DNA from 2 places in the Lysinibacillus sp. RS11 genome. Region 1 is predicted to be linked to the other one. Evidence: riboswitches for the same ligand, from Rfam matches in the RefSeq annotation. Region 1 holds a riboswitch; the other holds the start of a gene.
The links. Region 1 has a riboswitch for preQ1 ahead of queF (preQ(1) synthase). Riboswitches for the same ligand answer to the same signal wherever they lie in the genome.
Positions count from the first base shown of each region.

Region 2: it holds a riboswitch for preQ1, as region 1 does, so the genes downstream of both, AB9L17_RS02625 (QueT transporter family protein) here and queF (preQ(1) synthase) in region 1, are expected to answer to the same signal.

Region 1 covers NZ_CP168124.1:1,293,651-1,300,672, reverse strand. The annotation lists gene AB9L17_RS06305 (acyltransferase family protein) at 1-592, shown strand, start outside; gene AB9L17_RS06300 (queuosine precursor transporter) at 586-1,221, opposite strand; gene queF (preQ(1) synthase) at 1,221-1,721, opposite strand; PreQ1 riboswitch class I at 1,819-1,865, opposite strand; gene AB9L17_RS06290 (hypothetical protein) at 2,250-2,789, opposite strand; gene AB9L17_RS06285 (YjiH family protein) at 3,079-4,434, opposite strand; gene AB9L17_RS06280 (CotD family spore coat protein) at 5,248-5,589, shown strand; gene glnA (type I glutamate--ammonia ligase) at 5,704-7,022, opposite strand, start outside.
Region 2 covers NZ_CP168124.1:509,871-516,892, reverse strand. The annotation lists gene AB9L17_RS02635 (ABC transporter substrate-binding protein) at 1-122, opposite strand, end outside; gene AB9L17_RS02630 (hypothetical protein) at 593-1,711, shown strand; PreQ1 riboswitch class I at 1,949-1,993, shown strand; gene AB9L17_RS02625 (QueT transporter family protein) at 2,002-2,484, shown strand; T-box leader at 2,561-2,762, shown strand; gene trpB (tryptophan synthase subunit beta) at 2,823-3,986, shown strand; gene AB9L17_RS02615 (long-chain fatty acid--CoA ligase) at 4,031-5,656, opposite strand; gene AB9L17_RS02610 (hypothetical protein) at 5,834-6,244, opposite strand; gene AB9L17_RS02605 (L-threonine 3-dehydrogenase) at 6,388-7,022, opposite strand, start outside.

The sequences.
Region 1 (7,022 bases):
GCTATCAAGCATATGGCTAACACCAATTATGTTGGCACTTGGTATTTTATATATGACGCTCGCAAAGCTGAATGGTGAATTCTTTATAGTAAACGATAATCTTGTTCGTTTACTATTTATTGGTTGGCTTCCTTATTTCGCAATTGCTTATTTAATCGGTACGCATTATCGATGGGTTACCTTATATATTAGTAAGTACAAATTCTTTACGCTAGTTTTCGTTGTTCTTTCAGCATCTATACTGGCGATCAACTATTATTTGGGAGCCACTGAAATCACATCTAGACGATTAGATATGATGTTGCTTATTATTTCAATAACTTTATGCATTTTAGCATTTGGTCAAATTGTGCCGAAGCTAAAAATCATTAATTTAGTAAGTCAATATTCATTTGGTATATTTTTGATCCATTGGCTTGTTCAAGAATTTTTAGTCCCTTATACAGCACAAATACCTACTACCTCTCTTCAAGTCATCGCGCTATTTCTTTCGAGCGTAGTTGTCTGTATGTTGATTATAAAAATCATTTCATTTTTACCTTATAGTGCTTATCTAATTGGCAAGGCACACATTAAAAAGCCATCTCAGTAATGAGATGGCTCTATGCTTTTACGCTTGTCAAATTTCCGTGCCACAAAAACTAACCCGTAAACAAGTGGCGTTGCTACAATCGACGCTAAAAATTTAAACATATACTGTGTTATAAACAATGTCAGTAATACTTTAAATGGCATTACACCATAAAAGGCTATCGTAATAAATAGTGCCGTATCGATGAGCTGACTTACCATCGTAGACGCATTGTTTCGAAGCCAAAGCTTACCGTCGCCATGCTTTTCCTTAAATTTACTAAATATCATGACATCCAAATTTACACTAACCGTATACGCAACAAGGCTTGCAATAATGACACGCATACTGCCACCAAGAATTATCTCAAACTCCTTTTGATGAGCAAAGGCTTGTGCAGGTGGTAGCTCAATGGCAATAGCAATAAAGCATGCCGCAAACACTTGTGCTATAAGCCCCGTTCTTACCGTGCGACTGCCCGCTTCCCTACCGTACACTTCGCAAATTACATCAATAAGAGGATACGTGAAAATAATAAGTATTGCTGCTGCCGGAAGTATCATCCATTCGCCTATACTAAACACTTTAACAGCTAAAACATTTGCCAAAATTAAAAAGCCAACAAACAACCCATTTAAATAATACAGCATCAACGATTATCCACCTTTTCAGGATACAAATCGTGGTTCATCAAACGATGTTCCGCCATCTTTTCATATTTTGTGCCTGGGCGGCCATAGTTGCACCAAGGATCAATAGACAAGCCACCGCGCGGCGTAAACTTGCCCCATACCTCAATATAACGCGGTTCGATCAGCTTAACTAGATCATTCATGATGATATTGACACAGTCCTCATGAAAGTCTCCGTGATTACGGAAGCTAAATAAATAAAGCTTTAGTGACTTACTCTCTACTAGCTTTTTATCTGGAATAAAAGAAATATACATTGTTGCAAAGTCAGGCTGCCCTGTCATTGGACAAAGACTTGTAAATTCTGGACAATTAAATTTTACAAAAAAATCGTTTCCCGTATGCAAATTATCGACTGCCTCAAGTACTTCCGGTGAGTACTCAAATAAATACTTTGTGTTTTGGTTACCAAGTAGTGTTAAATCTTGTAATCCTTGTTCATCTGTTCTTCCTGCCATAAAAATGCCTCCTCAAGTTGTGAGAAGTCCATTATGCGTGAAACCTAATAAAAAAAAATCGCCATATCCGCATTTTTGGGACATGGCGTAAATGACGTCATCCATAGTTTTTTATAGAGGGTATGCGCTATGAACCTCTTTTATATTCGCTAGTTATCTTAACTTAATGAATGCAATCCGTCAACTAATTTTTTTCATATCCAATGCATTGACAAAAACACTTTCAAGTTATACTGTTTTACTGCTCCTTTCCTACTCTTCAGCCTTTTGTTGCATGTTGTCTTTTATCGTTTAGCAACTATCAGTGGTTACAATTTTGCTCAATTCCGATTATTATGATTATTTTCAAGTTGTCTACTTCTTTGTTTGAACTATTATCAAATATGTCTACCTTACTCTATCATAATCCGAAATGTTTCTGTAACTCTCGGTCAACTTGAGGATATTCGAAATACTTTCAAAAAAAAGTGATGCCAAGCCCCATTTAAAGGACTTGGCATTTTAGCTGAATTAACCACGGTTATCATTTTAGTTTGTATAGTCAATGGAATTGGCGATGTCGACTAACACTTCAGGTGTCACCTTTTCGGAAACCCTTTTATCAATCCACAGCATATATTGCCAATCTCCTCTTTCAAAAGCGAGTACATTGAAACCTGATATTTCCATATAGATTGAAGTCGTTCCGTTTTTCAATTCGAATGTCTTTACTATATAGTCCTTTTTAGATAGTAACTTAAAATGATTAGGTCGAACAGTTATTTTATAATGATGCTCCGGAAGTCGATTATTAATAAATGTAACTTCATAAAAATCATTCCTATCACCATCAAGATTATTAAATCGACCAAAATGATGCGTAAAACTAATAGGAGGTACTCGAAGTGGTAGCTTTAGTTCTTGATGAAAGTGCCGCTCAAAATCGGAGGCAGCTGCTTCAACCGTTTTATAGCCTATTTCAGGATAAATTTCTTCATAAGGACTGAACGAATCATTTAGATAGGCATTATTTGGTTGAGAAAATAATAAATAAAAGGAACTTAAGCAGAGAGAAAAAATTCTGTCCATTTTATCACCTCAGTATCACTTTAGGCGTAGTTTTTCCCAACACAATGAATTTATGCAGCAAGTTGTAGTATGTTCACAGTTATTTATTCTTTTTTATCATAACTAGATCCAACTTGTTTTAAAGCGTGTGAAATAGATATTTTTTGCACCGGAAGTCTATATGCAAAGAATCACCTCTAGTACGCGGGTATTTCACCCTTTTTACGCGGATATTCTCTCTGTCACGCTGATTTAAATAAAGAAAAAGCAATTATTCGCACTCATTAAATGCGAACAATTGCTTTTTAGATCAGAAAAGTAAATGTGCAACTAATGCTGCGATTGGTAGTGAAATAATCGTACGTAATAAGAAAATAACAACTAAATCAAAAAACTTCAGCGGAATTTTCGTACCTAAAATTAGTCCACCGACTTCTGACATATAGATAAGCTGTGTAACAGAAACGACAGCAATGACAAATCGTGTAGTTTCAGCTTCGATTCCTTCTCCTAAAATTGAAGGTAAGAACATATCTGCAAAGCCGACAACCATTGTTTGTGCCGCCTCAGCTGCTTCAGGTAAACCAAGCACTGTTAAAATAGGTTCAAATGGCTTCCCTAAAACGGTAAAAATACTAGTGAATTCAGCAAGCATTAAAGCAATGGTACCAAATGCCATAACAACGGGCGCTACGCCAATCCATAAATCCAAGACATTTCTAGATCCATCTTTAATAAATTGAAGAGGATCACGATTTGCATGTGCGACTGCTAAAGCATTTTCTAGACCATGTGACATCGAATTATAACCTTTGGGTAATTCCTCACGTGATAAATCTACTGGACTACCATCGATATACGTATCTTCTTTGTTAGCAAGCGGATAAATTCGCGGCATTATTACCGCTAACACAAGACCGCAAAGTACAACCGTTACATAATATGGAATAAAATAGCGTGACAAATGCACTGTATCCAATACGACGATACAGAACGTGATGGATACTACAGAGAAGCTTGTTGCAATAATGGCAGCCTCTTTTTTCGTGTAGTTCCCCATTTCATATTGCTTACTCGTCATCAGAACACCAATTGTTCCATCCCCCACCCACGATGTAAGTGCATCAACCGATGAACGACCAGGACTTTTAAAGAGAGGACGCATAATTTTTACCATCATTGTTCCGAAAAATTCAAGTAAGCCGAAGTTTGTTAAAAATGGTAATAGTAGACCCGCAAATAAGAAAATCGTAAATAAAAACGTTACCAAACCATCATCAGGGTTCATTAATAACCCACCAGTATTTTCATTGTTAATCGCTGATGGTCCAAAATCAAATACAACCATTGAAGCAAATATTAAACCGATAATTCGTATTATTGTCCAAAACCAATTGACATAAAACAATGTATCTAAAATACTAGGCTTCTTTGTATGATCGCGAGGAATGAATTTGGCAATAAGTGAACCAATTGCCGAAATCGCAAACATAATGATAGTAAAATAACTAATCACAGGCGCAACAACACCCGCTAATATATTTGCTAAAATAGCAATTGGAACTTTCCATCCCTCATCTGTTAAGACTGGTGTCATGAATAATAGGACACCAATAAGAGAGGGGATTATGAAGTAAAAGTATGAAGAAGTAGGATATTTTTTCATAATTAAAAGCCTCATTTCTCTAGTTTTATCAAAGTTGTATACATCAGGCTTGTTAGTTATATACTGTTCAACCGCCAAGAAGTATATCTGTATAAAGCGAAACATTAATCAGTGGAAATTTCTTTATCTTCGCTGATTATTATTTGCCAATTGGGCATTTACGAGCGGTTAATGAGGGATAAAATAAAAAAAGCATTCCTCTAAAAAGTAATAAAGGAACGCCTAAACACTACTTTTTTATAATTAACATCTGCAATGCGAAATTTTAACAATCCCAACATTATTCATAATTTACATTTATGAGCTACAAAAATACCGTAAACCCAACAACACATCCGGTTAATTCTACAACAAAATGAATTTTTATTCAATGTAAAATATTAGTTATTGTTATAATTCTCATCTGATATCATCCAGCACTTCTTCTTTGTATCATTACCTTTCAACAAAGCTCAATTTTACAATAGCTAAAATGTTGTCTAAATTATATGTGTAACATTTAATGTATCCAACCTTGTTCAAAGGACGGATCTTTCTTACATACTAGCACTTTCGAACTATAAAAAGCACACCTATCATCAAAAAATTATTGAAAAGGTCATAAATACTTTAAATTTCGACATGCATTTCATCACTTCGGTTTTCGATAGTAGTTTACATTATTAACATTTGATGAAATTTTTCAATAATCATACCTATTTTGATTGCCTAAGAGATTTAACCAACTCTTAATAGGCATACAAATAGACCACATTGTCTTTCATCTCATATCTTAAGTATGAACCACAACTTATCAAAACAGGAGGTTATAACATGTTTAAACGTATGCATCACCATGCAAAAGGTCCACATTGTTGTCCACCACAAGCATGCCCAACTCAATTTGACCCACCACATTTTTTACCACCAGAAGAATATATTCGTACCAATTACATCCATACTGTCGTGCCACATGTACAACCAGCACATATTACAACAGTTAACAAACATATGATTGATCATCAATATTACTTCCCTTTCACAGAATGTGTAGTGAATGAATGTTGCGAAAATCATACACTTTGCGATATGCGACCTGATCCTTGCCATATGCACCATCATCATCACATGCCACACCATCATCATCATCACCACCAAAAATATATGGGCTACTAAATATTTGATTGAAAATGTCTAGCGCCTATCAGTTCTTGTTATAGTATTTACTATCAAATTATGAATTTCAAAAGAAAAAAACCGAGTACCTTGATTAGGTACTCGGTTAATATATTAGTACATTTTTAAATATTGGTCGCGTTCCCATTGATGTACTGTTGTACGGTACATATCGAACTCGATTTCTTTTGCTTCTTTAAAGTTTGCGTAGATATGCTCGCCTAAAGCTTCTTGCGCTACTTTATCTTTAGCTAGTAATGCTAAAGCATCGTCAAGTGCTGGTGGTAAGTTTTCAATACCGTTCGCTTTACGCTCTTCTTCAGTCATTACATAGATGTTACGATTAATCGCAGCTGGTGGTGTTAATTGTTGACGAATACCTTCAAGACCAGCTTCTAAAATAACAGCCATTGCTAAATATGGATTTGCAGATGGATCCACAGAACGTACTTCTACACGAGTTGAAAGACCACGTGCTGATGGAATACGGATAAGTGGTGAACGGTTTTGAGCTGACCATGCTACATAACATGGTGCTTCGTAACCAGGTACAAGACGTTTATAAGAGTTAACTGTTGGGTTTGTTACAGCTGTGAAACCTTGAACGTGAGCAAGGACACCCGCCATGAATTGCATTGCTGTTTCAGAAAGACCTAGTTCAGTCGATTCATCGTAGAATGAATTCTCTTTACCTTTAAATAATGAAACATTGAAGTGCATACCAGAGCCAGCTTCACCGAATAATGGTTTCGGCATGAAAGTAGCATGTAAGCCATGTTTACGTGCAATTGTTTTAACTACTAATTTGAACGTTTGGATGTTATCACAAGCTGTGATTGCATCTGCATATTTAAAGTCGATTTCATGTTGTCCAGGAGCTACCTCATGGTGAGATGCTTCGATTTCAAAGCCCATTTCTTCTAGCTCTAATACGATATCACGACGGCAGTTTTCGCCAAGATCTGTAGGTGCTAAGTCGAAGTAACCACCATGGTCGTTTACTTCTAATGTTGGTTCACCTTTTGCATCTAATTTGAATAAGAAGAATTCTGGCTCAGGCCCTAAATTGAAGCTTGAGAAGCCCAACTCTTCCATTTTTTTAAGGATACGTTTTAAGTTGTTACGTGGGTCACCAGCAAACGGCTCGCCTTTAGCAGTGTATACATCACAGATGAAACGTGCTACTTTCCCTTTTTCAGAAGTCCAAGGGAACACTACGAAAGAATCTAAATCAGGATGTAAATACATGTCCGATTCTTCGATACGAACAAAGCCTTCAATGGATGAGCCATCAAACATCATTTTATTTTCTAGCGCTTTGTCTAATTGGCTTACAGGAATCTCAACGTTTTTAATTGTGCCAAGAATATCCGTAAATTGTAATCGAATAAAGTTTACGTTTTTTTCCTCGATAAGACGTTTAATGTCCTCTT
Region 2 (7,022 bases), 780 kb from region 1:
CTTGCATTATTCGTTTCTTTTCCTTTTGAATCAGATGAACTAGAGCCACCACTACCACAAGCAGCAAGCATTAAGACTAACCCAAATAACAGGAACGAAAGCTTTTTTAAATTGCATTTCACAAATAATCCCCCCGATTATTATCTCTGATATTCATCACACTTCATCCAAACGAAGTGTGAACGTATCGCTATATTATCGTTATTATCGAGGTTCGTCAACAACATTATGAATGTTCTGACTTTTAAAATTGACATAATATTTTAGTTTTTCTTTCAATTCGTCGCTTTAAACCGCTAAACTACGCTGTTTTTACAAATTGATTGCTTTTTCTAACATAATAAAAAATTTTTTGACAATTTTGCGAAGTATTAAGGAGTGAAGGTAAAAATACTCCTAGATGCGGGAAACTTCTGTACCTACCGCTACGCTTTCGGTACAAAAAACCTTTTGTAACTGCCGTTGCACTTACGTTACCAAAAAATTTGCTAAAAAAAGTTAAAATTTTTTCTAATTTTAGCTAACTTTTTATCATTCGAAAGCCGTCTAATCATTAGAAAATTAAATCACTTAAATTAAAGGAGAAATAATTATGAAAAAAACAATAAAAAAATCTTGGATGATTGTATCAGCACTAACAATAGGAATGGCTGTCTTCACGCCACATCAAGCTGAGGCAACAACAGCAAAAACAACAAGCGAAATAACTGTTCAAGCTGAGCAACAAATTAAAGGAACGATTAAAAGTGTTTACGGAGATAGCATCTCAATCAAAGGAAAAGACGGTAAAAATTATTATATCGGAATTCAAAATTTTTCAGATGAGCAATTAGAAAAAATGAAGTTAGTAGAAGGTCAAGAAATCTCTGTAGAAGGTAGCTTAGTACAAGATTATTCAGATTTCTACACGTTTAACGTATATAAAAAAGACTTACCTAAAGAAATCACAAAAGCAGATCTAGCTAAATTAGAAAAATTGTTTAATCAAATGAAAAAGTTAGAAAAAGAAGAGAAATATGAAGAAGTAGAAAAAATTAATCTTGAAATGGATAAAATCACAAAGCCGTATATTTTAGCTAGCTGGGTACCAGTATCCTTCGAAGAATTCATGGAACAGTATGGATTTGGTGAAAAAAATATAGTTATTAAAGAAAAAGATAAAAAGCAGCTAAAAGATATTTATCAACAGTGGATTAAACTAGAGAAATCTGGTAAAGAAGAAGCAGCACAAACAAAATTTGAAGAATTCCAGAAGGTTCTTCAACCTTACCTAGATGCGCTATATCCACCAGTACCATTTGAAGAATACATTTCAGATATAGATGTAGATATTCCTGCTGAAGCTTTACCAAAACTAAAAACTTTATACAAGGATGCTCAAAAAGCAGATCAAGATAAAAATGATCAACTATCTGAAAAGCTATGGGGTGAATTCGATGAAATGATTCATCCTTACATGAAGCCACTTAGCTTTGAAGATTACATGTCTAACTTTGATTTTGAAATCAAAGCAAAAGATAAAGCGCAATTAAAAAAGCTTTATGAAGAAGCAACAGCTCTTGATAAAAAAGGTGACTATGAAAAATCTAGTGAAAAATGGGTTGCTATCGACAACATTTTAAATCCATATTATGAAGCAAATAAAGAAATTCTAATCTCAGCTTCTAAAGTAACAATAAACGGCAAAGTTTACCTTACACAGCATAAATAAGTAAAGGCTTTCGGGCTAATCCTAAACGTCATTAAAAAATGATTTATGGGATTAGCCCCTTTCTTTTACTACGCGGATCCTTAGATTTTTTATTAACACAACTGCTACAGACTTAAGTATTTCAATATAATATATTTCAGAAGTCTTGGTTATGCAGATGTTAGTACAATAATAACAATTTTTGTTTTACACATGACTCTTTACAAACTAGCATAAACATTGATATGATTGCATTTGCTTCACGTGGTTCGTAACCATCCCACGCAAAAAAACTAAGGAGAAATTAATATATGAAAATAAAATTTTTAGCAACGAGTGGCATTATTGCAGCGCTCTACATTGCTGTTACATTGCTGGTAGCGCCATTTGGCTTTACAGAGGTGCAGTTCCGCGTATCGGAAATGTTCAATCATCTAGTTGCCTTTAATCCACGCTTTGCCGTCGGGATTATTATTGGTGTATTTATCTCTAATATATTTTCACCAAACGGCATTTACGATGTATTTTTCGGTGTAGGCCATTCGATGATTACACTTGGACTGTTCATTCTTATTTGTAAATTTGTCAAAAATATTTGGGCACGTTTAATCATTAATACATTGTTATTTACATGCACAATGTTCATCATTGCTTTAGAATTGAACATAGTATTAGAAATACCATTCTTCTGGACATGGTTAACTGTTGCTGCAGGTGAATTTGTGGTCTTAGCGGTCGGTGCACCTATTATGTATCTATTGAATAAACGCTTAAACTTCAAAAATTTGATTTAAAAGACGGATCTTTTTAGATTCGTCTTTTTTAATTTCTTGACAATATTCTGAAAATATTTTACAATTCTTTTCAATAAAACATGCGATGAAAAAGAATAGTAGCAAGTAGTAGTACTTGTAGAGAGCTGATGGTTGGTGTAAATCAGTAGTAACTACTTGTGAATGGACTTTGGAGCAGCCTTATTAAATGTGAGGACGAATTTACTCCCCGTTACCGGAGTACGAAAGCGCGCATTTTTTTGCGAATGAAGGTGGCACCACGGTTACTCGTCCTTTTTACAGAAGGATTGAAGTGGCTTTTTTTTATGGAAAAATTAGAAAAGAGGAGTCGAGAGCAGATGAGTACAGTAGCAGAGAAAAAGGGATATTTTGGTGAATTTGGCGGTAGCTTTGTTCCTGAGGAGCTTCAAAATGTATTAAATATTTTAGATGAAAATTTCCAAAAATTTAAAGACGATGAAGATTTTAATAGAGAGCTAGATTATTATTTCCATGAATATGTTGGGCGAAAATCCCCACTTTATTTTGCTGAAAATTTAACAAAACAATTAGGTGGCGCGAAAATTTATTTAAAACGTGAAGATCTCAACCACACAGGTTCACATAAAATTAATAATGTCCTTGGACAGATCTTATTGGCAAAGCGCATGGGTGCTAATCGTGTTATTGCCGAAACAGGTGCAGGTCAGCATGGTGTAGCCACTGCAACTGCTTGTGCAATGTTCGGGATGGATTGCACAATTTATATGGGCTTAGAAGATACAAAGCGTCAAGCATTGAATGTGTTCCGTATGGAGCTTCTTGGCGCAAAGGTAGTAGCTGTTGATAAAGGGCAAGGACGACTAAAGGATGCTGTAGATGAAGCATTTGCTGATTTAGTAGAAAACTATAAAACGACTTTCTATTTACTAGGTTCTGCTGTTGGACCTCACCCATTCCCTTCAATGGTGAAACATTTTCAATCAGTCATTAGCCGTGAAAGTCGCGAACAAATTTTAGAAAAGGAAGGAAAGCTACCAACAGCAGTACTCGCTTGTGTCGGTGGCGGTAGTAATGCGATCGGTGCGTTTGCAGAATATATTGCAGATGAAAACGTTCGCCTCATCGGGATTGAACCAGATAAGGCTGCATCATTAAATGAAGGAACGCCAGGTGAATTACACGGTTTCAAATGTTTAGTACTACAAGATTCGGAAGGCAATCCCCTACCAACTTATTCGATTGCCGCTGGACTAGATTATCCAGGAGCTGGTCCGGAACATAGCTATTTAAAAACAATTGGTCGTGGAGAATATGTAACGGTGACAAATGAAGAGGTGCTTGAAGCATTCCAAGTACTTTCAAAAGTCGAGGGAATTATCCCTGCACTTGAAAGCTCTCACGCAGTTGCGCATGCACTAAAGCTTGCTCCAACGTTATCTCCTGATGAGAGTATTATTATTAACATCTCGGGCCGCGGAGACAAGGACGTAGAACAAGTATTCCACATGTTAAAGAAATAATGAAATGAAAGAGCGACTTCCGTTTGTGGAAATCGCTCTTTTGACTATACCAATGAACTTAATTTCGGATAAATTTCTGCCACATTATCTCGAAGCTTAGCTTTTAGGAATTTCCCAACCGATGTTTTTGGAATTTCCTCTAAAAATACAACATCATCTGGCACCCACCATTTTGCAAATTGACTTTCTAAAAATGCAAGAAGCTCCTCGTCGGTTGCTGTCTTTCCTTCCTTCAATACAACGCAAGCTAGCGGACGTTCTTGCCATTTAACATGCGGAATTGCAATAACTGCTGCTTCCAAAACAGCATCATGGGTCATTAACGCATTTTCTAAATCAACTGAGGATATCCACTCCCCTCCTGATTTAATTAAATCCTTTGTACGATCTGATATTTTAATAAAGCCATCCTCTGATCGCACCGCAATGTCCCCTGTATATAACCAGCCATCTCGATAGGCATCAGCCGTTCGTTCATCACGATAGTACTCGTGTGAAATCCATGGACCTCGTAAACGTAATTCACCCATTGTCTCTCCATCCCACGGTACTTCTCCATTGTCATTAATAATACTCGATTCAATACCAGCCATCGTCATTCCTTGCATAGCTCGCGATTCAATTTTCTTTTCAATTGGCCAGTCTTCCATCCAAGACATATAATTTGATAATGCTACAATCGGTGTTGTTTCAGTCATACCATATACAACAATATATGGGATGCCATATTGCTCTTCAAATGTACGAATAAGACGGGTTGGTGAAGCAGAGCCACCACAACAAATGGCACGTAGCGAACTTATATCTCGTTCACGCTTCTCTAGTTCTTGCAACGCCCCAATCCAAATTGTCGGCACTCCAGCTGTTAATGTAATCTTCTCCTGCTCCACTAAATCCAAAATTATTGCCGATGTAAATTGTGGACCCGGAAGCACCTGTGTCGCACCTACATTGACACTTGCAAACGGTAGACCCCATGCATTTGCATGAAACATCGGTACAATTGGCATCACAACATCACGCTCGGAAATGCCCATTGAATCAGACATACTCAGCATCATACTGTGTAACACTAGGCCTCGATGTGAATAAACAACACCCTTTGGATTTCCTGTTGTAGCACTTGTATAGCACATTCCAGCGGGCTCATCTTCCCCTAAATCCTCTGGGAATTGATAGTTTTCATCTGCTGCTGCCAATAAATCCTCATATGATAACGCATTCGGTAATGTCGTCACTGGTAAAGTATCCTCATCCGTCATAATAATATAATGTTTCACTGTTTTAAGCTCAGGCGCAATGTTTTCTATGATTGGTAACAAATCAACATCAATTATTAAAATCTCATCTTCTGCATGATTAATAATATAAGTTAAATGCTCTTCTGATAAACGAATATTCACCATATGCAAAATAGCACCAGAACACGGTACCGCAAAATAGGCCTCTAAGTGGCGATGCTGATTCCAGGCAAAGGAGCCAATCTTTGTTCCCCTTTTCATCCCCAGCTTTGTTAGCGCATCTGCTAAACGACGTGTCCTTTTCGCCCACTCTCCATATGTTAAGCGGTGAATCTTCTGTGGGCTCGTTCGTGAAACAATAGTCTTTCTAGCAAAATAACTTTCTGCTCGGTTAAAAAAGCTTGTTAATACTAACGGCGTCTGCATCATAAAAACCATCCATCCCTTCGTCTTGTGAACTGCCTCTCCATTACCTTTGTGAAATACTAATAAAAATATAATTGAATACTATTAATATTCTGAATATGATTATATTTGAAAATTATAAATTAAGCTATATATTCCAATATTTTTCTTTTTATTGTTAACTTTTTCTAAAAATACTTATTAGCATAACGTGTGATTGATTTCCGTTCCGACTGGGCGCTTTGTAGCTGTCGCTTTGCTTTCGCTACAGATAAAACATTTGCCGCTGACGCTTCGCTTTCGCGCAGATAAAACATTTGTTGTTGCTGTCGTTGCACTTTCGCACAGATAAAACATTGTTGCTGTCGTTGCACTTTCGCACAGATAAAACATTTGCCGCTGACGCTTCGCTTTCGCGCAGATAAACATTGTTGTTGCTGTCGTTGCACTTTCGCACAGATAAAACATTGCTGCCGCTACGTTAACACTACGCTTTCGCACAGAAAACATCCGCTTCGCTGCAGGGTCTCGGGCCAAAAGAATGTTGGTCACGAAGGCGTTATCACAGGACGTGATGCTTTTAGCCTTCGTTCCTCTATCGCTAATCCCCAAGGAGTCGCCAAGCCTCCACTCCAATCAATTTATATACACGGTATACATTTAAAAATGTCATCCCAACTTTTAGTGATTGCCCGTAAAAATAAAAAAGACGAAGAAAACTAAATTGTTTTCTTCGTCCATTTTTTCAGGAATATTTATGAAATGGCCTTTTTGTGTAGTTTGATTTTTAATTTTTCTAGCATATCAACTGTCATTTTTGCTAAATCATACTGAGCTTTAAAGCCCCATTCTTTCTGTGCCGCTTCTATATTTATAGAATTTGGCCAACTATCTGCTATCGCCTGACGTACTGGATCTACATTATAATCCATACGGAAATGTGGTAAATGCTTTTTAATCTCTGCCGCAATTTCAGATGGCTCAAAGCTCATTGCAGTTATATTAAAGGCATTGCGATGTATTAGTTTGCTACTATCCGCTTCCATTAAATCTACAATAGCCTGCAATGCATCTGGCATGTACATCATGTCCATGTATGTGCCTTCTTGAATATAAGATGTATACTTACCTTGCTCAATCGCCTCATAGAAAATCTCAACTGCATAGTCTGTCGTACCACCTCCAGGAGGCGTTACATATGATATTAACCCTGGGAAACGTACACCACGAGTATCTACACCAAAACGATTGAAATAATAATCACATAATAGCTCTCCAGCTACTTTATTTACCCCATACATTGTTGTTGGGCGTTGTAATGTATCCTGAGGCGTATTATCCTTCGGTGTCGTAGGACCGAACGCGCCTATTGAGCTCGGTGTAAAAAATT